DNA from 3 places in the Kitasatospora sp. NPDC092948 genome. Region 1 is predicted to be linked to each of the others. Evidence: riboswitches for the same ligand, from Rfam matches in the RefSeq annotation. Region 1 holds a riboswitch; each other region holds the start of a gene.
The links. Region 1 has a riboswitch for cyclic di-AMP ahead of ACIQF6_RS13785 (peptidoglycan DD-metalloendopeptidase family protein). Riboswitches for the same ligand answer to the same signal wherever they lie in the genome.
Positions count from the first base shown of each region.

Region 1 (7,471 bases):
AGTCCCCGCGCAGCTCCTCCAGGGTGTCGAACTCCGACGCCAGCTGCGCGAACTCGTCGTCCAGCTCGGGGAGTTCCTTCTCCTGGACGGTGGTCACGGTGACGGTGACCTCGGAGTCCTGGCCGGCCTGGGTGCCGCCCTTGAGGGTGGTGGTGAAGGTCTTGGCCTCACCGGCGGACAGGCCGACGACGGCCTCGTCGATGCCGTCCAGCAGGCGGCCGGAGCCGATCTCGTAGCTCACGCCGGTGGCGGTGCCGTCCTCCGGCACCTCACCGTCGACCTTGGCCTCCAGGTCGATGACCACGACGTCGCCCTCGGCGGCGGCGCGCTCGACGTCCTTCACGGAGCTGAAGCGCTCGCGCAGCTGCTGCAGCGACTTCTCGATGTCCTCGTCCGAGACCTCGACCGGGTCCACCACGACGGCGATCTCGGTGAAGTCCGGCAGGGTGACCTCGGGACGGACGTCGACCTCGGCGGTGAACTTCAGGTCACCGCCGTCGGCCAGGTTCTCGACACCGGCGATGTCGGTGATGTCCGGCTGGCCCAGCACGTCGATCTGGCCCTCGTCGACGGCCTGCGTGTAGAAGCGCGGAAGCGCGTCGTTGACGGCCTCCTCCAGCACCGCGCCCCGGCCGAAGCGCTGGTCGATGACCCGGTTCGGGATCTTGCCCTTGCGGAAGCCCGGGACGGTGACCTGCTGGTTGATCTTCTTGTACGCCGCGTCGAGGCTGGGCTTGAGCTCCTCGAAGGGCACCTCGACGGTGAGTCGAACCCGGGTCGGGTTCAGAGTCTCGACGGCGCTCTTCACGGTTAGGTCTCCTAGGGGGCTTGCGGTCAGGGCGATAGGCGGTTGGGGCTGCAATGCTGTCCGTACTACCGCCAGCGGTCCATCCTACCGGTACCACGAAAGCGACTGTGCCCGGCACCGGGTGCACGGCGGAACGGCCCCCGATATCCGGGCCCCACAACGACAACAGGGCCCCGCCCACCGGCGAGACCCTGCCGCACACGGTCGGGGTGACCGGATTCGAACCGACGGCCTTCCGCTCCCAAAGCGGACGCGCTACCAACCTGCGCCACACCCCGTGGTGCCGAGCAGAAGAGTACACGTCGGCCCGCCCCTGACCGGGGCGATATTCGCGAGCCGACGACGCGGAAGAAGTGTGCAATCCACCCGCGCGACCAGGTACCCTGATCCAGTCCTCGCCACCGCGACCGCGGTGCGGGTACGCCTTTGCGGGTGTAGCTCAATGGTAGAGCCCCAGTCTTCCAAACTGGTCACGCGAGTTCGATTCTCGTCACCCGCTCCACCACGGCCGACGGCCCCGACTGCCCATGCAGTCGGGGCCGTTGCCGTTTCTGCCTGCGGGCCGCACCCGGCTTCGGTCCTCGGTCCGCAGATCGCCGGGCATCCCGAGATCCGCCCGCGCACTGGCGTGGAGCACGCCCAGCGCGGCGATCAGCCCGCGCGCCGCGCGCTCCCGTTCCTCCCCCGGCCCGTACACCCGCCGGGTCGCCATCGCCCGGCGGCGCTTGGAGCGCTCGGCCGCCGAGGCGGCAAGGTGCGAGGCGAGAGCGCCGGTCAGGACGCCGGCCGAGGTGACGACCCGACTGATCACCGCGCGACGCCAACAGCGGGACTCCGCTCGCAAAATGGCGCCCGGGCAGCCCGAAGGCCCCGCGCAGCGGAGTGCGCGGGGCCTTCGGAGGGGTGAGGCGTGGGTCAGACGTTGACGCCGTGGGCCGCCAGGTAGGCGATCGGGTCGATGTCGGAGCCGTAGTCCGGGGTGGTGCGGATCTCGAAGTGCAGGTGCGGGCCGGTGACGTTGCCGGTGGCGCCGGACAGGCCGATCTGCTGACCCGCCGTCACGGACTGGCCGGCCGAGACGGAGATCGAGGACAGGTGGGCGTACTGGGCGTACTTGCCGTCGGCCAGCTTGATGACGACCTGGTTGCCGTAGGCGCCGCCGTTGCCGGCGGAGACCACGGTGCCGGCGGCGATGGCCTTGAGGCTGGTGCCGGTGGCGACCGGGAAGTCGATGCCGGTGTGGTAGCCGCTGGACCAGCTGGAGCCGACCACCTTGTAACCGGTGGTGACCTTGCCCGGCGCGGGGGCGACGTAGGCGGCGGACGAGCTGCTGGACGCGGCGGCCGGCACGACCGGCACGTCGACGACGGCCGGGGTGGACGCCTTCGGGGCCGGCTGCTGGGTCTTGGCGGCGTCGGCGGTGGCCGACTTCGCGGTGGTGTCGGCCTTCGGCGCGGCAGCGGCCTTCGGGGCGGCGGCCGTCTTCGGGGCGACGGCGACGGCGGCGGCGTCCGTGGAGGTGGACTTGGCGGCCGGGGCCTTCGCGGGGGCGGCGGGCTGGCCGTTGATCGCCAGCTGCTGGCCCGGGAAGATCAGGTCGGGGTTGCCGCCGACCACGGAGCGGTTGTCCTGGTACAGCTTCTGCCAGCCGCCGTCCACGTGCTGCGCGGCGGCGATCTTGGACAGGGTGTCGCCGGAGACGACTCGGTAGCTGTGCGACTCGGCGGTCGGGGCGGCGTCCGCCGAGACCTTGACCGCGGGGCGGTCGGCGCCCTGGTCGGTGGCGGTGTGCGCGGAGGCGGCGGTGACGGGGAGGCCGATCGCGGCGCCGGCCACACCGGTGGCGATGGCGATGCGGGCGATGGTGGCCAGGCTCGGCTTGCGGTGCTTGCCCTGAGCGGACATGAAGCATTCCTCTCCGACGCCTGCGAGGTGAGCTGTCGGGTTCGGGCGAGAGTTGCCCGGCCGCAGAACTGCGGCTTCACCCCTAGCCGTTCCCGGATGTTCCCGGGCCCGGCGACTTACCTGTGGGTCCCCCGCTCCTGCCGTGGCGTGGTATCTGGTCGGCACCGGACGACGGCAGGACTAGGCGTTCCGTCCGGTGGCCCGCCCGGTCGCTGGCCGGGCTGCGGAGGAAGCAAATCCCACGGCCCGTGAGGCTGGCAAACGCCGATCGGCCCCGTTCCCAAGATCGGGAAGGGGCTGACGATCCACCAGGTCACGCTGTGCCGACACACCCGCTGCGGTGCGCGTACGGGATCATGACAGTGCGCACACGAACCCCGCACGGTGGGCGACTTCGACCACCGTGCGCGCCCGATCGCCGACTCGGCGTGACGCCACGGGTGAGCCTGGTCACCCGCCGGCAGGCCGAAGGGACGGCGCGGGGGTGCCTCCCGCCCGTCGTGACGTGCCGCGGTCGAGCCGACGCGGCGTCAACCCGCGATGGACGCGATGGCCTTGGACACCGAGGTGAGGAACTGCTGGATCGGACCGGCCATGGTCGACTGGCTGAGCATGAAGCCGAACAGGGCGGCAACGATGGCGTGCCCGGTCTTCAGCTGCTTGTTGCGAATGAAGATCGCGCAGATGATGCCGAACAGGACAAGCGCGGAGACGGAGAAGGCCACCGGGACTCACTTCCTCGATTCATGGCGGGGTTCGGGTGGGAGTCGGCGATGGCTCCCAGGCGGAAACCGGCCCCTGCCCCCCGTGTCCCCACCACTCCATCCGGACTCAGTGTGGTCGCTCGTGCGGAGGGCGTAAAGAACTTGCCCGGCCACCGGGCGCCCGAACCCGCCTGGTAGGACTGATTTTCGCCGACCGCGACGATAGCGGACAGGTTCTGACGGCCCGTCGGCGGGCGGCGGTTCGCGCCGGTCGGCGCGGCAAACCGGCAGGCAGATCGGCTGTCGCCGCCGAACCTGGACGGTGCACCGGAATTGGCCGAAGATCAACGCCCGGGTTTGACACTCCGTGGACACTCCACGCTCACCGTGCCTGCACCGCGGGCGAGTTCAGCGACGCCAGATCAGCAGCACCGCGCGGTCGTCGTTGACGTGCTTGGCGACGGTGTCGATCAGCCGCACCGCGGCGCCGGACCGGCCCGCCACGGGGGCGGCGGCGACCAGCCGGTCGGCCTCGCCCATCAGCCGGTCCATGCCCTCGGCGAGGTCGCGGCCGGGGATCTCCACCATGCCGTCGGTGCACAGCATCAGGACGTCGCCGGGGCCGAGGACGCCGCGCACCCCTTCGAACTTGGCCTCGTCGTAGACGCCGAGCAGCGGGCCCTCGGCCTCCTTGACCTCCCAGTACCCGGCCCCGGCCAGGCGGTGCATGCCGGGCAGGTGGCCGGCGGAGAGCAGCTCGTACTCCCCGGTGTCCAGGTCGACCACCAGGTGGACGGCGGTGGCGAAGCCCTCCGCCCAGTCCTGGCGCAGCAGGTAGCCGTTGGCGGCGGGCAGGAAGTCGTGGGCGGGCAGCGAGCCGAGCAGTCCGCCGAACGCGCCGGACAGCAGCAGGGCGCGGCTGCCGGCGTCCATGCCCTTGCCGGAGACGTCGGCGAGGACGACTTCGAGCATCCGCCCGCCGGGGCCGGTGCGGGCGGCGGCCATGAAGTCGCCGGAGAAGGACTGTCCGCCGGCCGGGCGCAGCGCGGTGTCGGTGTGCCAGCCGTCGGGCAGGTGCGGGATGCGGCCCTGCACCCGGATCCGCTCGCGCAGGTCGAACAGCATGGTGGAGCCGCCCCGCCAGGGCACGCCGATCCGGCGGCGGAACTGGGCGACCAGCAGTCCGGCGACGCCGACCGCGCCGACCACCAGGGCGGCACCCGGGGTCACGCCGTGGGCGTAGGCCTCGGGCTGCGCGCTGGCGACGCGCTCCCCGGTGTGCACCAGGGACTCGGTGATCAGGCCGCCGGCCGCGACGGCGTACAGCAGCACCAGGGTGCCGGGGCGCAGCAGCAGCGCGCCGGCCAGCACCGGCAGCACCAGGGCGGTGGGCGGGGCCCAGTCGGGGACCACGATGTTCAGCAGGGCCAGCAGCGGCACGGTCAGGGCGAGGGCGGCGAACGCCCACCAGTCGGCGCCGTCGCCGCGGAAGTAGTCGACGCCGGTTCGGCGCAGCCTGCGCCGGGCCCGGTACAGCGCAGCGCGCAGCCGGGCCGTCACGGGCTCGCGGGACGGTCCGCCGTCCCGGCCCGTCGCTCCGCTGCGCGCGCTGTCGGCCATGGGGACCGACCTTATCCACCGGCGGTGCGCGCGTCGACGGCCCGGGTGGCACCGAGTGCAACGGGGGCGGCACGCTCCGGTGGGTTTCGGCCGTGCGCGCCGGGACGGCGGGCACCGGAGACCGGTGACGACATGCGCGTGACAAATCACTCGCACGGTTCCGTTTCCGGTGGTAGGCAGGCGTCATGACGATTCGACACCCCGATCTGACCGTACGGCCGCTGCGCGCCGAGGAGTGGGAGACCTGGTACAGCACCCTGGACGTGGCCTTCGGCGGCGGCGGGGAGGCGCCCGCGGAGCACGCGCTGTGGCACGAGCTGACGGAGGTCGAGCGTTCGCTGGCGATCTGCGAGGGCGAGCGGATCGTCGGCGGCGGCTCGGCGTTCAGCTTCCGGCTGGTGGTGCCGGGCGGCGCGGTGGTCCCGGCGGCGGGCGTGACGATGGTCGGCGTGCTGCCCACCCATCGGCGCCGGGGCGCGCTGACCGGCATGATGCGCCGCCAGCTGGCGGAGGTGCGGGCGGCCGGGGAGTCGCTGGCGGTGCTGACGGCGTCCGAGCCGGCGATCTACGGCCGGTTCGGCTACGGGCAGGGCACCCGCAAGGTGGCGGTGTCGATGATCCGCGGCCGGGTGAAGGTGCACACCCCGGAGCGCCGCGGCGACCTGGTGCTGCGGCTGGCCGATCCGGTGGCCGAACTGGCGCGCTGCGAGGAGCTGTTCGCCCGCCTCGCCACCGGCCGTCCGGGCATGCTGCTGCGGCAGCCGAAGTGGGAGAAGCTCCCGGTGCTGGACGCGCCGGAGTCCCGCGGCGGCTTCTCCCCGCTCCAGTCGGTGCTGGCGGAGGACCCGGAGACCGGCGAGCTGCTCGGCTACGCCCGGTACGCGGTGAAGGACGACTGGAACGACCGCGGCCCGGCCGGCGTGGTCCGGGTCCGCGCGGTGCAGGCGGAGCAGCCCTGGGTGTACGCCCGACTGTGGGAGTTCCTGCTCGACCTGGACCTGACGGAGCGGGTGGAGGCGTTCAACCTGCCGGTGGACGACCCGCTGCTGCACCTGGTGTCGGACGTCCGGCACCTGACGCCCCGGCTGGTGGACGCCATGTTCGTGCGGCTGGTGGACGTGCCGAAGGCGCTCGGGGCGCGCGGCTGGGCGCAGCCGGTGGACGCGGTGCTGGAGGTCACCGACGCGTTCTGCCCGTGGAACGCGGGCCGTTGGCGGCTGACGGCCGCGCCGGGCAAGCCGGCCTCCTGCGTGCCGACCGACGAGCCGGCCGATCTGGAGCTGGACGTACGGGAGTTGGGCTCGGCCTACCTGGGCGGCACCTCGCTGGCGTCGCTGGCCGCGGCGGGCCTGGTGCGGGAGCTGCGGCCGGGCACGCTGGAGCCGGTGTCGGCGGCGTTCCGCTCGGGGCTGGAGCCCTGGTTGCCGCACAGCTTCTGACCGTCGGCCGGAAAGCGCGCGCCCGCCCGGGGCAACTCCCGGGCGGGCGCGGTGCGTCGGGGGCGGGGCTCAGCCCTGCGGGTGGTGGGCCGGAATGGGCGGCAGCTCACCGGTGGTCTCGTACTCGGAGAGCATCTCGATCCGGCGGGTGTGCCGGGCCTCGCCGCTGTACGGGGTGTTCAGGAAGATCTCGACGAACTTGGTGGCCTCGTCCAGGGTGTGCATCCGGCCGCCGACCGAGATCACGTTGGCGTTGTTGTGCTCGCGGCCGAGGGCGGCGGTCTGCTCGCTCCAGGCCAGCGCGGCGCGGACGCCCTTGACCTTGTTGGCGGCGATCGCCTCGCCGTTGCCCGAGCCACCGATCACCACGCCCAGCGCCTCGGGGTCGGCGGCGGTGCGCTCGGCCGCCCGCAGGCAGAACGGCGGGTAGTCGTCCTCGGCGTCGTAGATGTGCGGGCCGCAGTCGACCGGCTCGTGCCCGGCCTCCTTCAGCCACTCGACGAGGTGGTTCTTCAGTTCGTATCCGGCGTGGTCGGAGCCCAGGTAGACGCGCATGGTCACGAGTGTGACATGCCGCCGGGCCCGCGCCCCGGCAGGGGCGGCGGGCCCGGTTCGGACGGGTCGTCAGCGGCGGCCGACGAGCTTCCAGGTGAGCGGCAGGGCGCCCATCGCCAGCACCATCTTCAGCGCGTCGCCGATCAGGTACGGGTACATGCCGAGGCTGGCGGCCCTGGCCAGCGGGACGTCCAGGGCGAACGCCAGGTAGGGCACGCCGACGGCGTAGATCACCAGGCTGCCGGCCGCCATCGCGCCGGCGGTGTACAGCGGGCTGCGGTCGGCGCCGCGGCGGGCCAGCGCGCCGGTGAGGGCGGCGGCCAGCACGAAACCGATCACGTAGCCGAAGGTGGCCATGCCCGCGCCGGAGGTGCCCTCGGCGAACCAGGGCAGGCCGGCCGCGCCGGCGGCCAGGTAGAGGCCGAGCGCGGCGGCGCCGC
Region 1 is NZ_JBIVPU010000004.1:45,129-52,599, reverse strand. Features, by position in the region: gene tig (trigger factor) at 1-808, opposite strand, end outside; tRNA gene ACIQF6_RS13800 (tRNA-Pro) at 1,013-1,086, opposite strand; tRNA gene ACIQF6_RS13795 (tRNA-Gly) at 1,237-1,310, shown strand; gene ACIQF6_RS13790 (hypothetical protein) at 1,299-1,619, opposite strand; gene ACIQF6_RS13785 (peptidoglycan DD-metalloendopeptidase family protein) at 1,724-2,713, opposite strand; cyclic di-AMP (ydaO/yuaA leader) riboswitch at 2,716-2,871, opposite strand; gene ACIQF6_RS13780 (hypothetical protein) at 3,244-3,438, opposite strand; gene ACIQF6_RS13775 (PP2C family protein-serine/threonine phosphatase) at 3,826-5,037, opposite strand; gene ACIQF6_RS13770 (GNAT family N-acetyltransferase) at 5,223-6,476, shown strand; gene ACIQF6_RS13765 (ribose-5-phosphate isomerase) at 6,546-7,031, opposite strand; gene ACIQF6_RS13760 (biotin transporter BioY) at 7,101-7,471, opposite strand, start outside.

Region 2 (7,471 bases), on a different contig from region 1:
AGGTTGTTGACCATGCCCGCCCAGCTGGCGCTGGACAGCGCCCGGTCGCCAAGGCTGGTGGTGCGGGCTATTCGGGCCGTACTGAGCCCGGCCGGATCGTCGCCCCCGGCCGCCGGCGCGCCGGCGGCGGCGCCCTCGGACGCGGTGCCGTCCGTGCCCGCCGGGGTGGCGGCAACCGCGCACTCCGCCGTGGCGACCGTCGTGTCCGTGTGCGTGGCGTCGGCGCTGCCCTCCAACTGCGCATCGGCCGGGGCCCGGTGGGCGGCAGCCTCGGCCCGGGCGTGCTCGCGGGTCTCCCGGACGGCGGCGACTGTCAGGCCCAGGCCGAGCGCGACGTAGGCCGCGCCGAGCAGGAACGGCTGCGGGCGCAGGCCCCAGTGGGCGGCGATCGCGCCGGTGGCGGTCGCGGTGACGGCCACCGCGAGGTAGCCGGCCGCCTCGTTGAGGCCCATCGCGAGGCCGCGCCGGGCCGGGCCGACCAGGTCGATCTTCATGATCACGGTGGTGGACCAGGTGAGGCCCTGGTTGACGCCGAGCAGCACGTTTGCCGCGACGATCCACCCCCAGGTCGGGCCCCAGGCCAGCATCGCCGGTATCGGCAGTGCCACCAGCCAGCCCGCGATCAGCACCGGTCGGCGTCCGTACCGGTCGGAGAGCGTCCCGGCGAAGAAGTTGGTGACCGCCTTGGTCGCGCCGAACGCCAGGATGTACGTCAGCGCCCCCGTGTAGGCGGACAGGTGGAACACCTGGTCGGCGAGCAGCGGCAGGACCGTCCGCTCCTGGCCGAGCATCCCACCGACCAGCGCGTTGACCGCCACCAGCAGGCCGAACTGCGCGAGGTTGGCGCGCAGCCCCAGCCGGATCGGCCGGCCCGCAGTCGACCCGCCGGCCGGGGCGGTGCGCGGAGCAGGGCTCGGCACGGCTGCCGGGGGCGGCAGTGGCCGCTGGGGCTGAACGGACATGGGTGTCTCCCGGGTGGTGCGTGATACGTGGTGCGTGACATGTGGTGCGTGGGCCGGTGCTCCGCGGGCGTCGATCGTGCGGTGGCACATGGCGATCATATTCCAATCATTTATGGATTAATGGAGGCGATGTCGCCGGACGGCCGCGCAGGAAGCTTCCGAACCGCCGGCAGGGCGAGCAGAACAAGGGCAGCAGGTACCGCCAGCGCGGTCATGCCGAACAGCGTCCGGTGCACGCCGATCCCGTCCGCGAGCGGGCCTGCGAGCACCAGGCCGAGCGGCATCAGCGCCACTGCGATCAGCTGGTCGTAGGAGCTGACCCGGGACAGCACCTGCTCGGGTATGTGCACCTGGAGTGACGTCTCCCACAACACGAAGCACAGGGAGACGCCGACTCCCGTGCAGGCCTCCAGCAGAGCGATCACCGCGACCGGGGCGCCGGAGCCGATGATCAGCGCCTGGCAGGAGGCGACCGCCATCGCAACAGCCGCCACCGCCATCGGGCGGGCCGGTTTCAGGCGGTAGGCGCAGACGTCGCCGACGATCGAGCCGAGGCCGAAGGCGGTGACCACCACCGCCCAGGCGCCCGCCCCGCCCCACTCGCGGGCCGCCAGCACCGGACCCAGCACGAACACCGAGGGCAGCACCACCACGTGGTAGACCGCCATGGCGAGCATGCCCGACCACACCCAGGACCGTTCACGCACCTGCTGCCAGCCGACCCGAAGTTCGGCCAGGAAGCCGAGCCGTTCGGCCCGCTCCCCGACGGCCCGCCCGCCCACCGCACCGAGCCTCGCCAGCACGGCGGCGCTGGCCGCGAAACTCACGGCGTCCACCAGCAGGGCACCGCCCGGCCCGGCGAGGGCGACCAGCCCACCGGCCAGCACCGGGCCGATCACCAACCCCGCCGAGTGGACGAACCCGCGCAACGCATTCGCTTCGCCCAACCGCTCGCCGGACACCAGTAGCGGCAACAGCCCCGTGGAGGCGGGCAGGAAGAAGGCGTCCGCCACCCCGAACACCACCATCAGCAGCGCCAGCACCCCGACCCGGGCCGTCCCGGTGAGCAGCAGCACCGCAATGGCCGTCTGGACCGCGCACCGCACCAGATCGGAGACCAGCATGATCCGCTGCCGGGGTATCCGATCTGCCCACACTCCGCCGACCAGCATGAACACCAGCACCGGCAGCAGGCCCGCCGCGGTCACCAGGCCGACATCGGCGGTCGACCCGCCGATCGACAGGACCGCGAACGGCAACGCCACGAACGACACCCTGTCGCCCAGCACGGACAGCGACTGGCCGACGAACAGACGGGCGAACTGACGCTCCACCCTGAGCACTTCGGGAATCGGCACAGCCACGGGCACCTCCACAGCAGGTCGGAACAGCGATCACCGCGATGGTAGGAAGCCTCCGAACGAGCTGTCGCGCGATTTATCCGCAACGCCAGTAATGTCCCGACTTGAAGCAACTTCCGGTTCCCCTAAGGCAGTTGATGCAAATTCAGCTGCCAAATGGAGAGATCCGGCCGCGCACCTTCCCCGCTGCCCGCGCCCCAATCCCACCGATCGGTCAGACTTTCGCATCCGGGCCGCCGACCTCCCGCTCCCCCGATCGCCCGACCTCCACCTCGCACAGTCGCCGGACGTCCGCCTCGCACCGCCGCCCGACCGCCGCACCGCCACACCGCACCGCCGCACCACACCGCCGCCCGACCGCCCTCGACCGCCCGTCAACAGGTCGCCCACGCACAGCCGCCGCACTCTCCCCCCGCCGCAAGGACGGTCCGTGTCCGAGCCCCCTCGGGTCGGCGTGACGCGGCTGTGATGCCGGCGCGATGAGCTTGTGATTGCTCCGTTCGAGTGAATAGGCTCGGCCCAGCCCGGACCACCGGGCCCCGCGCGCGGCAACGCCGAACCCTGTCCGCCGCGCTACCGGGTCGACCGCCACAACCCTTGGACAGGGACGGGGGAACCAGGTACGTCGCCGCCCCCACGGCTAGGGGTGAAGTCGCCCGCACCGGCTCCGGCCGGCATGCGGCGGCCGGGCCTCCCTCCGGGTCCGAACCCGACAGCTCACCTCGCAGGCGTGCGGAGAGGATCAGGCATGCTCTTCACGGGTTCCGGGCGCCACCGTCGGCAGAGCCAGGCGGAGAAAGCCGCCGAGCGGGCCATCGCCGCAGCCGGCGTCGTCGGTGCCGGCATCGCACTGCCACTACTCACCGCGACAGGTGCGCACGCCGCACCCAGCGCGGTCTGGGACCGGGTCGCCGAGTGCGAGAGCGGCGGCAACTGGAGTCTCGACTCGGGCGACGGCGTGTACGGCGGACTCCAGATCACCGCCCAGCGCTGGGTCGACTACGGCGGCACCCAGTACGCCGCGCTGCCCAGCGATGCCACCCGAAGCCAGCAGATCGCGGTCGCCGAACGCATCCTGGCCACCGAGGGCCCGCAGCCCTGGGCCTCGTGCGCCGACCCGGCGGACCTTCGCACGGTCAGCGCCCCTGGCGTGGTGGACGACAACGACTCGGCGAGCGAGGCCGGCGCGCTGCGCGGTGCCCGAGGCGCCGCAAGGGCCAACACCGCCGCGGACGGTACTGTCGCCACCCCGAACGCCGCCCCGGTGTTCTCCGGACTGCCCGGCTACGACCCCGTGTACCACGTCTACTGGTACCAGAAGAACGGCGGCTGGTTCTGGACCAGCCACCAGAGCCTGTACGAGCGCTACATCCAGCTGACCTACCCTCAGCCCTCGACGCCCGCGCCGTCCCCGACCACCGCCCCGGACGGCCAGGCCACCCCGACCGCGCCGGTCTCCCCGGTCGCCCCGACACCTCCGACCGACCCGGGCACGACTCCGAGCCCGAGCCCCACCACGCCCCCCGGCAACCAGAACGGCAACGGAACCGGGAACGGCGCCGAGAACGGGAACGCGAACGGCAACGGCAACGGCAACAGCCAGGACGGCAACGGAGGGGGCAACCAGTCGGTCGCACCCTCCACCCCGCCCACCGGTCCGACCGGTCCCGCCGCCGACCCGAGCCCGGCTGCCACCACCCCGGCGCCGAACAGCTCGACACCGCCCACCAGCCCGTCCGCGACGACCGACACCCCGGCCACGGGCACCCCGGCAAGCAGCGCTCCGGCCGCGCAGCCGTACACCGTCGGCCCGGGCGACACGCTGGCGAAGATCGCCCGCACCCAGGGGCTGGAAGGCGGCTGGGCCGAGCTCTACAAGACCAACCAGCAGGTGGTGGGCGGGAACCCGGACCTGATCCAGCCGGGCCAGGTGCTGAACCTGGGCTGACGACCGCCCGTCCGAGCCGCCGTCTCTTGGGGACGGCGGCCGGCCGGGCACCGCCACGCAGGCCGCCCCGAGCATCGCCGGGCGGCCTGCACCGCACGGTCGAGGCCCAGAAGTGCGGAGTTCACCTCGGCGGCACGGCCGCCGGAAGGGCCGTCGGACCTGAAGTCGATGCCGCGGCAGCCGGCCGTGGACAACGGGCCACCGGCTCCGCTCAGCCGACCACCCCGGCGGCGCGCAGCAGCCAACGGTTGGTGCGGCCGACCAGTCCGGCCCGGTCCAGCACGCCGATCACCTTCTGGGCCAGTTCGGTCTTGGTGCTGCGCCAGTGGGGATTGGCCCGGGCGACGGCCTTGCCGACCTTCGGGTCGATGCCGACGGCGGCGTAGACCCGGGGGTGGACCAGCGCGGTGGTGGCGAAGTAGATGACCACGCCGAGGAAGAGCTGCTCCCAGCGCCGCTGGAGCGGCCCGAGCCGCTTGCGGACCAGTTCTTCGCGGGCGTAGCTGATGTGGCGGGCCTCTTCGATGACGTGGATCCGGGAGACCTGCCGGGTGAGCGGCTGGAGGGTTTCGTCGTTCATCGCTTCGCGCTGGAAGGCGTCCAGGATCTCTTCGACGTACATGGTGCCGCCGAAGGTCTGACTGTGGGTGGAGATGGCCTTGAACAGGCGGCCGAGGTTGTGGGCGACGAATCCGGCGCCGTACGCGGGGACGCCCATCTTGGCGATCATGCGGGCGAACATGATGGAGTGCCGGCATTCATCGGCGATCTCGGTGAGTGCGTACTGGACGTGGTTGCTGGTGGGGTCCCGGTCGAAGGCGTGGCGCAGCAGCATCTGCATGAGGATCTCCTCGAACCAGATGCCGACGCTGGCGATCGAGGCGACTTCGTGCTTGGAGAGTTCGACGCGCTCGTCCTCGGTCATCCGTTCCCACAGGTCGGTGCCGTAGAGGGAGACGTGGCGGGGCGGGCAGTAGTACGCGCCGGGGACGGGGTCGGCGTCCCAGTCGATGTCCTTGAGCGGGTTGAACGAGAGCTTCGCGGAGGAGGCGAGCAGGCGTTCGGCGGTGCGCTCCCGGTCGGGGTTGGTGCGCTGGCGGTCGGGAGCGCCGGTGGTGGCGGCGGGCTGGGGCGGCATGCCGGCTCCTTCGCGGTGGGGGCGGAGTCGAGGGTCGACGAGGGTGGAACGGTGCCACTGCCGCGAAGGTAGAAGTTATTAGACTGTCCGTCAATACACTGCGCACAAGGAACCGCCGCCCGCCGGTCCGAGGGTCCGTCAGCCTCGCCAGCCGGCCGGATCGGCCCACGCCGCCAGCACCCGTCCGCTGACGAAGCGTCGCGGTGTGCCGTCCACGGGATCGGTGAACTCCAGCGAGCGCGCCAACAGTTGGAGCGGACGCCGGTAGTCCTCGGGGTCCTGCTCGGGCAGCAGCGCGGGGTAGATCGGGTCACCGAGGATCGGCAGGCCGAGCCCGTTCATGTGCACCCGCAGCTGGTGGGTGCGGCCGGTGTGCGGGGAGAGTCGGTAGCGGCCGAGGCCGTCGTGGGCCTCCAGCAGTTCGACCCGGCTCTCCGCGTTGGGCTCGCCCGGAACCTCGTAGGCGTCCAGCCGGCCGTGGTCTTTGACCAGGCGGTTGCGCACCGTGGTCGGCAGGGTCACCGCGGGGTCGTACGGGGCGATCGCCTCGTACGTCTTGACGGCCTCCCGGCGTTCGAACAGTCCCTGGTAGGCGCCCCGGCGGGCGGGGTCGGCGACGAACAGCACCACGCCCGCGGTGAGCCGGTCCAGGCGGTGTGCGGGGCTGAGCCGGGGCAGGCCGAGGTCGCGGCGCAGCCGGGCGAGCGCGGTCTCGGTGGCGTGGCTGCCGCGCGGTGTGGTGGCCAGGAAGTGCGGTTTGTCGGCGACCACGATCCGCTCGTCGCGGTACAGCACCTCGACCGGGAACGGCACCACGGGCTCGGGCGGCCCGGGTTCGCGGTGGAACCACACGTGGCTGCCGGGCCGGTAGGGCTCGTCGGGGGCGACCGGTCCGTCGGGGCCGACGAACTCGCCGGCGGCGAGCATCGCCGCGATCCGTCCCGGCCCGGCGGCGGTGCCGTACCGCTCCTCCAGGTAGGCCCGCACGGTCGGCCAGGTGCCGTCGAGCGGGAGGCGTACGTGGACGGGGTCGATGCCGTCGCGCTGCGGCAGCGGGCTCACGGGGGCGGGGGGCCTACGCGCCACCGGGCGCCACCTGGGGGTCGGTCCGACGGGTGCACATCCGGTCCACGATAGCGGTCGCAGACACGTCTGGGCGCGGGCGGCCCGGCGTGCGACGATGGCATGGCGGTACCCGCCCCCGGATCGGCAGGTGGCCAGATGGACACCGACAAGCAGGGCAATCACCGAACCCGCCCCACCTCCCCGTTCGCGGAGGGTGGTGCACAGCTGCCGGACGGCCTGCTGGCCATTCCGGTGGCGACCGCACTGATCGCGGCCGACGGCCGGATCCTGCACTGGAGTCCGGACGCGGAGACGCTGCTCGGTTTCCCTGCCGAGGAGGCGGTGGGCGCGCGCGCCGCGGATCTGCTGGTGGGCAGGGACCGGCGCCCGGAGGTGCTGGAGCTGTTCTCCCGAATCCTCGGCGGGAAACCGTTCTCGGGGGTCTTTCCGGTCCGGCACCGGGACGGGCACCTGGTGCGGCTCGAGTTCCGGACGTTTCCCATCGTCGGCCCGGACGGTGGCCCGATGGTGCTGGCGGTGGCCTCCGACGTCAGCTCGGTGCGCAAGCTGGCCTCCGACCTGGCCATTCTGGACGGCTTCTTCACCCAGTCCCCCGTCGGCATGGCGGTGTTCGACACCGATCTGCGGTTCGTCCGGTTGAACGACGCGCTGGCCGGGTTCAACGGGGTGCCGCGGCAGCAGAGCGTCAGGCGGAGGCTGACCGAGGTGCTGCCGGGCATCGACGGGGAGCAGGTCGAGGCGATGATGGCCCGGGTGCTGGCCACCGGCGAGTCGGTGCTGGACGCCCGCACGCGCGGGTGGACGCCGGCCGACCCGGAGCGCGAGCACGCCTGGTCGGTGGCGTGTTTCCGGCTGGACCAGCCGGACGGCAAGGTGCTCGGGGTCTGCGTGACGGTGGTGGACATCACCGACCGGTTCGAGGCGGAGACCGCCGCCGCGGCCGCCCGGCAGCGGCTGGCGCTGCTGAACGACGCGT
Region 2 is NZ_JBIVPU010000019.1:66,626-74,096, forward strand. Features, by position in the region: gene ACIQF6_RS33370 (MFS transporter) at 1-962, opposite strand, end outside; gene ACIQF6_RS33375 (MFS transporter) at 1,073-2,326, opposite strand; cyclic di-AMP (ydaO/yuaA leader) riboswitch at 2,900-3,068, shown strand; gene ACIQF6_RS33380 (transglycosylase family protein) at 3,072-4,271, shown strand; gene ACIQF6_RS33385 (diiron oxygenase) at 4,483-5,409, opposite strand; gene ACIQF6_RS33390 (pseudouridine synthase) at 5,548-6,495, opposite strand; gene ACIQF6_RS33395 (SpoIIE family protein phosphatase) at 6,631-7,471, shown strand, end outside.
Region 2: another riboswitch for cyclic di-AMP. It lies ahead of ACIQF6_RS33380 (transglycosylase family protein); the one in region 1 lies ahead of ACIQF6_RS13785 (peptidoglycan DD-metalloendopeptidase family protein).

Region 3 (7,471 bases), on a different contig from region 1:
GGCAGCCGGTGGCCGCCCGGTGGTCGGGGACGGTCACGGCAACTCCTCGGCGACGGCCCGCAGGTGGTCCACGAAGTCGATCAGCAGCTGGTGCGCGGCGTCGGGGTCGCGGACGTCGCAGGCCAGGATCGGGACGTCGGGCAGCAGGTCGAGGGCGGTCCGCAGCTCCTCGTCCGAGTGGTCGGGGGTGTCCGGGAAGACGTTGACCGCCACCGCGAACGGGATGCGGTGCTCCTCCAGCAGGCCGAGGACGTCGAAGGACTCCTCGATCCGGCGGGAGTCCACCAGCGCGATCGCGCCCAGCGCGCCGCGCGACAGGTCCTCCCACAGCGGCCAGAACCGCTGCTGGCCGGGCGTGCCGAACAGGTACAGCGCCAGGTGCTGGTTGAGGGTGATCCGGCCGAAGTCCAGCGCCACCGTGGTGGTGGTCTTCTCCGGACGGCCCGTCAGGTCGTCCACCCCGGCGCCGGCCGTGGTCATGGTCTCCTCGGTGCGCAGCGGAGCGATCTCGCTCAGCGCACCGACCAGCGTGGTCTTGCCGACCCCGAACGGGCCGGTGACCAGGATCTTGACCGCCCCCTGGACGGTGGACGGCAGATAGGTCGGCTCAACGGAGCTGACGGAGGCCAACCAGCACCTCCTCGAGCAGTGCGAGCGGGACCTGCTCGGCCTGCCGCACCGGCGGCAGGACCTGCACGGCCCCGAGGTCCAGAAGATCGCCGACCAGTACCTTCAGCACACTGATCGGCAGGCCGAGGTGGGCGGCCACCTCGGCTATCGACAGCAGTTCCCGGCACAGCGCCAGGATCGCCTGCTGCTCGCGGTTCAAGGCCGTGCCGTCGACCGTGGCGCCCGGTACGGTCCGCACCAGGCTCTCGAACTCCAGCACGTTGCGGCCGGCCCGGCTGCGACCGCCGGTGATCACGTAAGGCCGAACCGGCCCCCGCCTCACCGCACGTCCCCGGCGGTGGCGTGCTCCTGCCGCGGTGCGGCGGTCAGGTGGCTGCCGATCCGCTCGACCAGGGTCTGCATCTGGTAGGCGACCAGGCCGGCGTCCACCGACTCGGTGGCCAGCACCGCCAGGTGGGTGCCGGCGCCGGCGGCGACCACGAACAGGTATCCGCCGCCGAATTCGATGATGATCTGTCGGGTCGGCCCGTCGCCGAAGCCCTGCGCCACGCCCCGGGACAGCGACTGCAGTCCGGAGCAGGCGGCGGCCAGCCGCTCGGCGTCGTCCCGGCCGATCTTCGGGCTGCGGCCCATCTCCAGGCCGTCGTTGGACACCACGACGGCGTGCTGGACCTCCGGGACGGTGACGATGTCGGTCAGCAGCCAGCCGAGATCAGGGGTTGTGGTCATGGGAATCTCCTGAGCGCTGCGGTTCTTGGGGGGAAGCGGGGAATGCGTCGTGACGGCCCTGGTCGGACCGCCGGTCCTGCTGGGCGGCCGAACGGCCGCTGGCGGTCCCGGCCTGGAACTGCGACAGGAACGTCTGCGCCTCGCGCGCACAGCGCGGCGGCGGCGCGGGCCGCTCCTCGGCCCGGGACCCGGTCTGCTGCGGGGCGCTGCCCCGGCGGTTGACCCGCCGCGGCAGGGCGCCGCTCTGCGGGGGAACGGCCGGCTGCCCGGGGTCGGCCGCGACGACGGCCGCACGGGAGGTCGCGGCCGGCACCGCTGCCGGCTCGGTGCGCGGGAGGCTGCTCGGCACCGACAGCGGGTCGGTGAGCAGGGCGGACGGCAGCAGCACGACCACCCGCACACCGCCGTACGGCGAGGGCGCGGAGTTGATGGTGACCCGGAAGCCGTACTGCTCGGCGAGCCGGCCGACGGCGGCCAGGCCCAGCTGCGGGACTTCGCCGATCCGGGAGACCTCCAGCGAGCCGCCGCCGTTCAGCGCCGCGCCCGCCTTGGCCACCGTCACCTCGGTCATGCCGACGCCGCAGTCGTCGATCTCGATGACCGCGCCGTTGTGGACCGGCATCAGCGTGACGTAGACCTGCGAGCTGGGCGGCGAGTAGCGGGTCGCGTTGTCCAGCAGTTCGGCGACCGCGTGGATCAGCGCCTCCGCGGCGGCGCCGAGCACGGCGGTGTCCACCCGGCTGTGCACGACCACCCGCTGGAACGGCAGGATGCGCGACTGGGCGCCGCGCACCACGTCCTCCAACGGGACCGGGTCCGGCCAGTGCCGGCCCGCCCGGGAGCCGCACAGCACCGCCAGGGTCTGGGCGAGTCGGGCCTGCTGGGCGGCCGCGTGGTCGGCGCGCAGCAGGCCTTCGAGCAGCACCGGGTCGTCGTGGGTGCGCTCCATCTCGTCCAGGCCGGCCTGCTGGTCGTGCGCCATCACCAGGATGCGGCGGGCCACGCTGAGGAAGGCGCGGCGGGTGGCCGCGTTCATCTCCTGCTCGCGCAGAACCGATTCGGCACCGGCCTGACGGGCCGCCAGCTCGACGGCCAACCGGTCACGGGTGGTGGCGAGTTCGTCCTCGGTGTCGGCCAGCCGGCCGCGCAGCGTGCGGGTGACGGCGCGGTACCGAGCGGTGGCCGCGAGAGCGAGAAGAGCGAGCAATGCGGCTGCTGCCAAGCACCATTGAGTGGTCGTCACGCGCGAATTCTAGGGCGGACTTCCTACGTGCGTATGAACTGATCGAAGCATTGCTGTTCAGAGCGCGTCAATGTCGGACAGAACCGCCGTAGCCGGACGCCCATGACAGGGCGGTTCGACGGCTCGGCGGCAACGCGCCTGCGCCGGGACGGATTTCACGCAGCGTCACCTTCGGCGGGTGACGGTCACTGACCGTCGACCTCGCCGTACGACTGCTGCTCCTTCGCCGGCACCGGCCGCAGCGAGCGCAGCCCCCGGGCCACCGCGAAGCCGCGCGCCAGTACCGCCCCCCACCGCTCCGGCCGGGGCTCGCCGACCCGTGCGGCGGACACCACCCCGTCGGGGGAGGTCCGCGGCGAGGGGATCAGGCCCGTGCCGGCCTCGGTGTGCTGAGTCGCCTGCGGCATCACTGTCCTCCGTGCTTGTCGGTCACACCGTGGAACTTCTCTATGCGGTATGACTTCCCGACCGAAGGACAGTGTTACGCACCGGTGGTGACGGAAAGATGATGGACCGGTTGCGAAAAGGTGTGGAGGGGCGCGCGTGGGGGGCGTGTGCGCAGGTGGGAGCCCCTGTCAGGCGGGCGAGCCGTCCTCCTGGACGTTCTCGGCGAGCGGCCGGTCCGGGGCGGAGAGGGTGTCGGTGTGCGGGGTGGTGCCGCCCGCGTGCTCGTGGGTGGCGTGCGCGCTGGGCGCGGTGAGCGAGGCGACCACGCCGACGGCGAGCGAGGCAAAGGCGAGCAGGCTGCGCTTCTTCATACCGGGTAGAACGCGCCGGACCCCCGACAGGTCACGCGGTGCGTCCGCCCGGCCAGTGCGCGAGGCCGTCGACCAGCACGCCGGTCAGTCGCTCCAGCGTGACGTCCCGGCCCTCGGCGAGCTGGAACGCCCCCGCCGTGGTCAACGAGGCGTAGCCGTGGGCCACGGCGCGCAGCGTGCGGGCCGCGTGCACCGCCTCGGACCCGTCCAGGCCGTACCCGCGCAGGACGGCGAACAGCACGTTCACCAGCCGCTCGCCGGCCGCGGTCAGCTCGGGGTCGGGGTCGGGGGCCTGCGGCAGCGCGGCGTACCGCCGGGGGAACCCGGTGGCGTACCCGGCGTAGGCGGTGAGCAGGGCGGCCACCGCCTCGTCGCGGGAGTGGCCGAGCGCGGCGGCGGCCAGGCGGTCGGTGAGGTCGTCCAGGGTGCGGACGGCGACCAGGCGGCGCAGCTCGGGCAGGCCCCCGGGGACGTGCTTGTACAGCGACGGGGTGGCGACGCCGGCCTTGGCGGCGACGGCGGCCAGGGTGAGTGCCTCGGCGCCCTGGGCGTCGATCAGGTCGAGGGCGTGGTCCACCACCGCGGTGGGGGAGAGTCCGGCGCGGGCCATCAGCGGGCGACCTCGTTCAGGAAGGGGAGCAGGGCGTCGGCGACGGCCCGGGGGTGGCCGGCCATCGGGTAGTGGCCGCCGTTCTCGATCATCACCTTACGGCCGCGCAGTGCGGCGGCCTGCCGGTCGGCGATCAGCTCGGGGTTCGGGAAGTCGGGGTCCTTGCTCCCCATCAGCACCAGGGCGGGGACGTCGACGGCCTCGCACCAGCCGACCGGCGCGGAGTCGCCCTTGAGGTAGCCGCGCAGTGCGGCCTTGCGGGCGGGGTCGCGCAGCATCTCGGCGAGGCCGGCCCGGTAGGCGTCGAAGTCGGCGGGCCGGTCGGTCGGGTAGTAGAACTTCTGCAGCGCGCTCCACAGGCCGGGGAACGCGGCCACCAGCGGACCGACCAGCCCGAACAGAGCCTTCTGGAAGCCGTTCAGCGGGAGGTTCTCGACGAAGGCGTCGATCAGCACCACGCCGCCGGTCCGCTCGGGGGCCAGGCCGGCCGCGCGGACCACGGTGGCGCCGGTGTAGGAGTTGCCGACCAGCACGGCGCCGTGCAGGTCGAGATGGGCGAGCAGGGCGACCAGGTCGTCGGCGATCGCGGCGGGGGTGTAGTCGGTGAAGCCGGTGGAGGACTCGCCGAGGCCGCGCAGGTCCATGGTGATCACCCGGTGCCCGGCGGCGGTCAGCAGCGGGGCGAGGTGCCGGTAGGCGGCGCGCTTGTCGAGCATGCCGGGCAGCAGGACCACCGGGACGCCGTCGCCGCGGCTGTCGTCGTAGGCGATCCGGCCGCCGGTGACGTCGAGGTACCGGGTGGTGCCGGGGGTGCTGTTCATCGCGGGCCTCCTGGACGGGCGTTGCGGTGCGCCGGGCGCCGGAGGCCCGGCCGACTGCCGATAGCCATAAAGCTAAGGCTAATAGCCTTAGCCGTCAAGGCGGGGCGGCCGGCCCGGGCGTCAGATGTTCTCCACCTTGAACGGGTCGTGCTCGGAGAGCAGCTTGTCGAGCCTGGCCTTGTCCACCCGGCTGGTGATCGCCCCCTCCTCCTGGCGGTCCCGGATCACCTTGGCCAGCGTGAACGCGGAGGTGATCTCGTACAGCAGCCCGACGGCGAGGAAGGCGCGCATCCAGGAGCTGACCGGCAGGTAGGCGATCCCCAGGGAGAGGGCGACGGTGGCCAGCCCGAAGGAGACGGCGGCCTGGGCGAAGTAGGCGGCGGTGGTGCGGTGCGGAACGGGTGCGGTCATGGCAATCAGGGTCGCGTCGGCCCGGGGCCGGGGCGTGAGTACGGATACTCAATCGCGCGGTCACCGTCCGTCGGGTACCCCCTGGCGAACCGTCACAAATCGCCCATAGGTCGTCAGGAAATCTTCGCGGTCTCCATGGAGGCGCTTGGAATCATGGGGTCCATAGGATTAACGTTTGATAACGCAGCGCGGTCGGCAACGCCGTAACCATGCGGCACCGTGCGCCACGCCTAATCCACTTGGGCACACCCCTCGGGGCGTCCCAGGAGCCGGGGAACCACGTTCCACCGGGGTGAATCGGGACGGCCCTGGGCCCGACCGTAGGAGACCTTCCACCTCCGAACCCGTCAGCTAACCCGGTCGGCGACAGGGAAGGAAGGAGCACGCCCCCGTGGCGTCGACCTACACCGAGAGCACCGGCACCCAGCTGCTCGACCACCCGGTCGAGCCGGAAGTCGCCCGGCACCGACTGCCCCGGCAGTCCCGCACCGGCGCACCCCTGCTGGGCGTCACCGCGATGACCGCCGCGCTCGGCGCCACCGGACTCGCCGCCGCCCCCGCGCAGGCCGCCGCCCCGACGCCCGTCACCGCCGCCGACGAGGTCTCCGACGGACTGCTCGCCGCCGACCCCGGCCTCGCCCTCGCCGCCCGCATCCAGCAGCAGGCCGACGGCCAGCGCACCGCCGCCGACGAATCCGCCCGGCTGGCCGCCGCCCAGGAGGCCGAGGCCAAGCGGGCCGCCCAGCAGGCCGAGGCCGACCGGGCCGCGCACACCCTGCCGGTGGCCGGCTACCAGCTGACCGCGCAGTTCGCCCAGGCCGGCTCGCACTGGGCGCACCTGCACACCGGCCTGGACTTCGCCGCCCGCACCGGCACCCCCGTCGCCGCCGTCGCCGGAGGCGCCGTCACCTCGGCGGGCTGGTCCGGCCCCTACGGCTACCGGGTCATCCAGACCCTCCCCGACGGCACCGAACTCTGGTACTGCCACCTGTCCCGGATCGTCACCGCCTCCGGCCCGGTCGCGCCCGGCACCGTGCTCGGCGCGGTCGGCGCCACCGGCAACGTCACCGGCCCGCACCTGCACCTGGAGGTCCGCCCCGGCGGCGGCGCGCCGATCGACCCGCTGCCCTGGCTCCGGCAGCTCGGCCTCCAGCCGTAACCCGCGCGCCCGCCCACGGCCGCCGCCTCCCGGCCGGGGCCGGCGGCCGAGGGCCGACGCGCGCAGGCCGGCCGCGGCCGTGCCGACCGGGCCGGGACGCTCAGTACACCTCGGGCGCCAGCTCCGGGAACTCCTCCAGCAGCAGCCGCGGCAGCCCCGGCACCGTCCACTCGCCGCACAGGTCGATCGCGGCCTGCGCCACCGCCTCCTCGAAGTCCTCGAACTCCCCGGCGAGCTCGGCCGGCATCGGCAGGCCCCGGGCGTTCAGCTCGGCCAGGTTGCGGTAGGAGCGCCGCATCAGGCCCTGCTCCAGCAGCCGGCGCGCCCCGTCCGTGGACACCCCGACCAGCAGCGCCCGCTCCGGGCCCCAACCGCCGTCCGGCTCCACCCCCGGCACCCGCTCGTAGGCGGCGAAGCGCTCCTCGACGTCCAGCGCCCGGAACTCCTCCAGCCAGTCCCGGACCCGCTCCAGGTCCTGCACCGGCACGCCGTCCGCGCGCAGCAGCAGCGTGTACAGCCGGGGCCAGGTCAGCAGGTCGGACCGGAGCAGCAGCGAGTCCACCAGCACCTCGCCCTGCCAGTCGGTCTCCTCGCGCAGCTTCTCCAGCCGCTTGGCGTTCAGCCGCCGCGCCGCCCGCTGGCGCTCGATCAGCAGCCGCACCGCCGCCGGGTACGCCCGGCCGTCGCCGTCCGGCTGGACGTACAGGTGCAGCTGCTCGTACAGCAGATGCTCCAGCACCGGCGAGGTCAGCTCCGGGAAACCGTCGTGCAGCCGGGCGCCGCCCAGCTCCAGCAGCGTCAGGACGGTTTGCACCGCATGCTCGGGCACCGCCTCCAGCCCCTCCTCGGCGGCCCACTCCAGCAGGTCGGCGACTCGGGTACGGGGAAGCAGGTGCAGGTCTTCGTCGTCCACCCCGGTACGTTAACCGGTCCGCGCGGGGTCGCCCGGTAGGGTCGAGCGTCATGGAAACCGTCCGGCTGACCGGCGCCCGGCTCACCTTGCGGGAGTACCGCCACACCCCCGAGGAAGTCGCCGCGCTGCACGCCGTCCACGGCGACCCCCGCGTCGTCCGCCATCTCCCGTTCGACGCCGCCGACTTCGAGGAGTGC
Region 3 is NZ_JBIVPU010000014.1:143,779-151,249, forward strand. Features, by position in the region: gene ACIQF6_RS30530 (cytochrome P450) at 1-37, opposite strand, end outside; gene ACIQF6_RS30535 (GTP-binding protein) at 34-630, opposite strand; gene ACIQF6_RS30540 (DUF742 domain-containing protein) at 608-925, opposite strand; gene ACIQF6_RS30545 (roadblock/LC7 domain-containing protein) at 949-1,359, opposite strand; gene ACIQF6_RS30550 (ATP-binding protein) at 1,343-2,602, opposite strand; gene ACIQF6_RS30555 (hypothetical protein) at 2,788-3,009, opposite strand; gene ACIQF6_RS30560 (hypothetical protein) at 3,178-3,360, opposite strand; gene ACIQF6_RS30565 (TetR/AcrR family transcriptional regulator) at 3,392-3,970, opposite strand; gene ACIQF6_RS30570 (alpha/beta fold hydrolase) at 3,970-4,791, opposite strand; gene ACIQF6_RS30575 (YiaA/YiaB family inner membrane protein) at 4,912-5,202, opposite strand; cyclic di-AMP (ydaO/yuaA leader) riboswitch at 5,420-5,583, shown strand; gene ACIQF6_RS30580 (M23 family metallopeptidase) at 5,594-6,361, shown strand; gene ACIQF6_RS30585 (hypothetical protein) at 6,462-7,274, opposite strand; gene ACIQF6_RS30590 (GNAT family N-acetyltransferase) at 7,325-7,471, shown strand, end outside.
Region 3: another riboswitch for cyclic di-AMP. It lies ahead of ACIQF6_RS30580 (M23 family metallopeptidase); the one in region 1 lies ahead of ACIQF6_RS13785 (peptidoglycan DD-metalloendopeptidase family protein).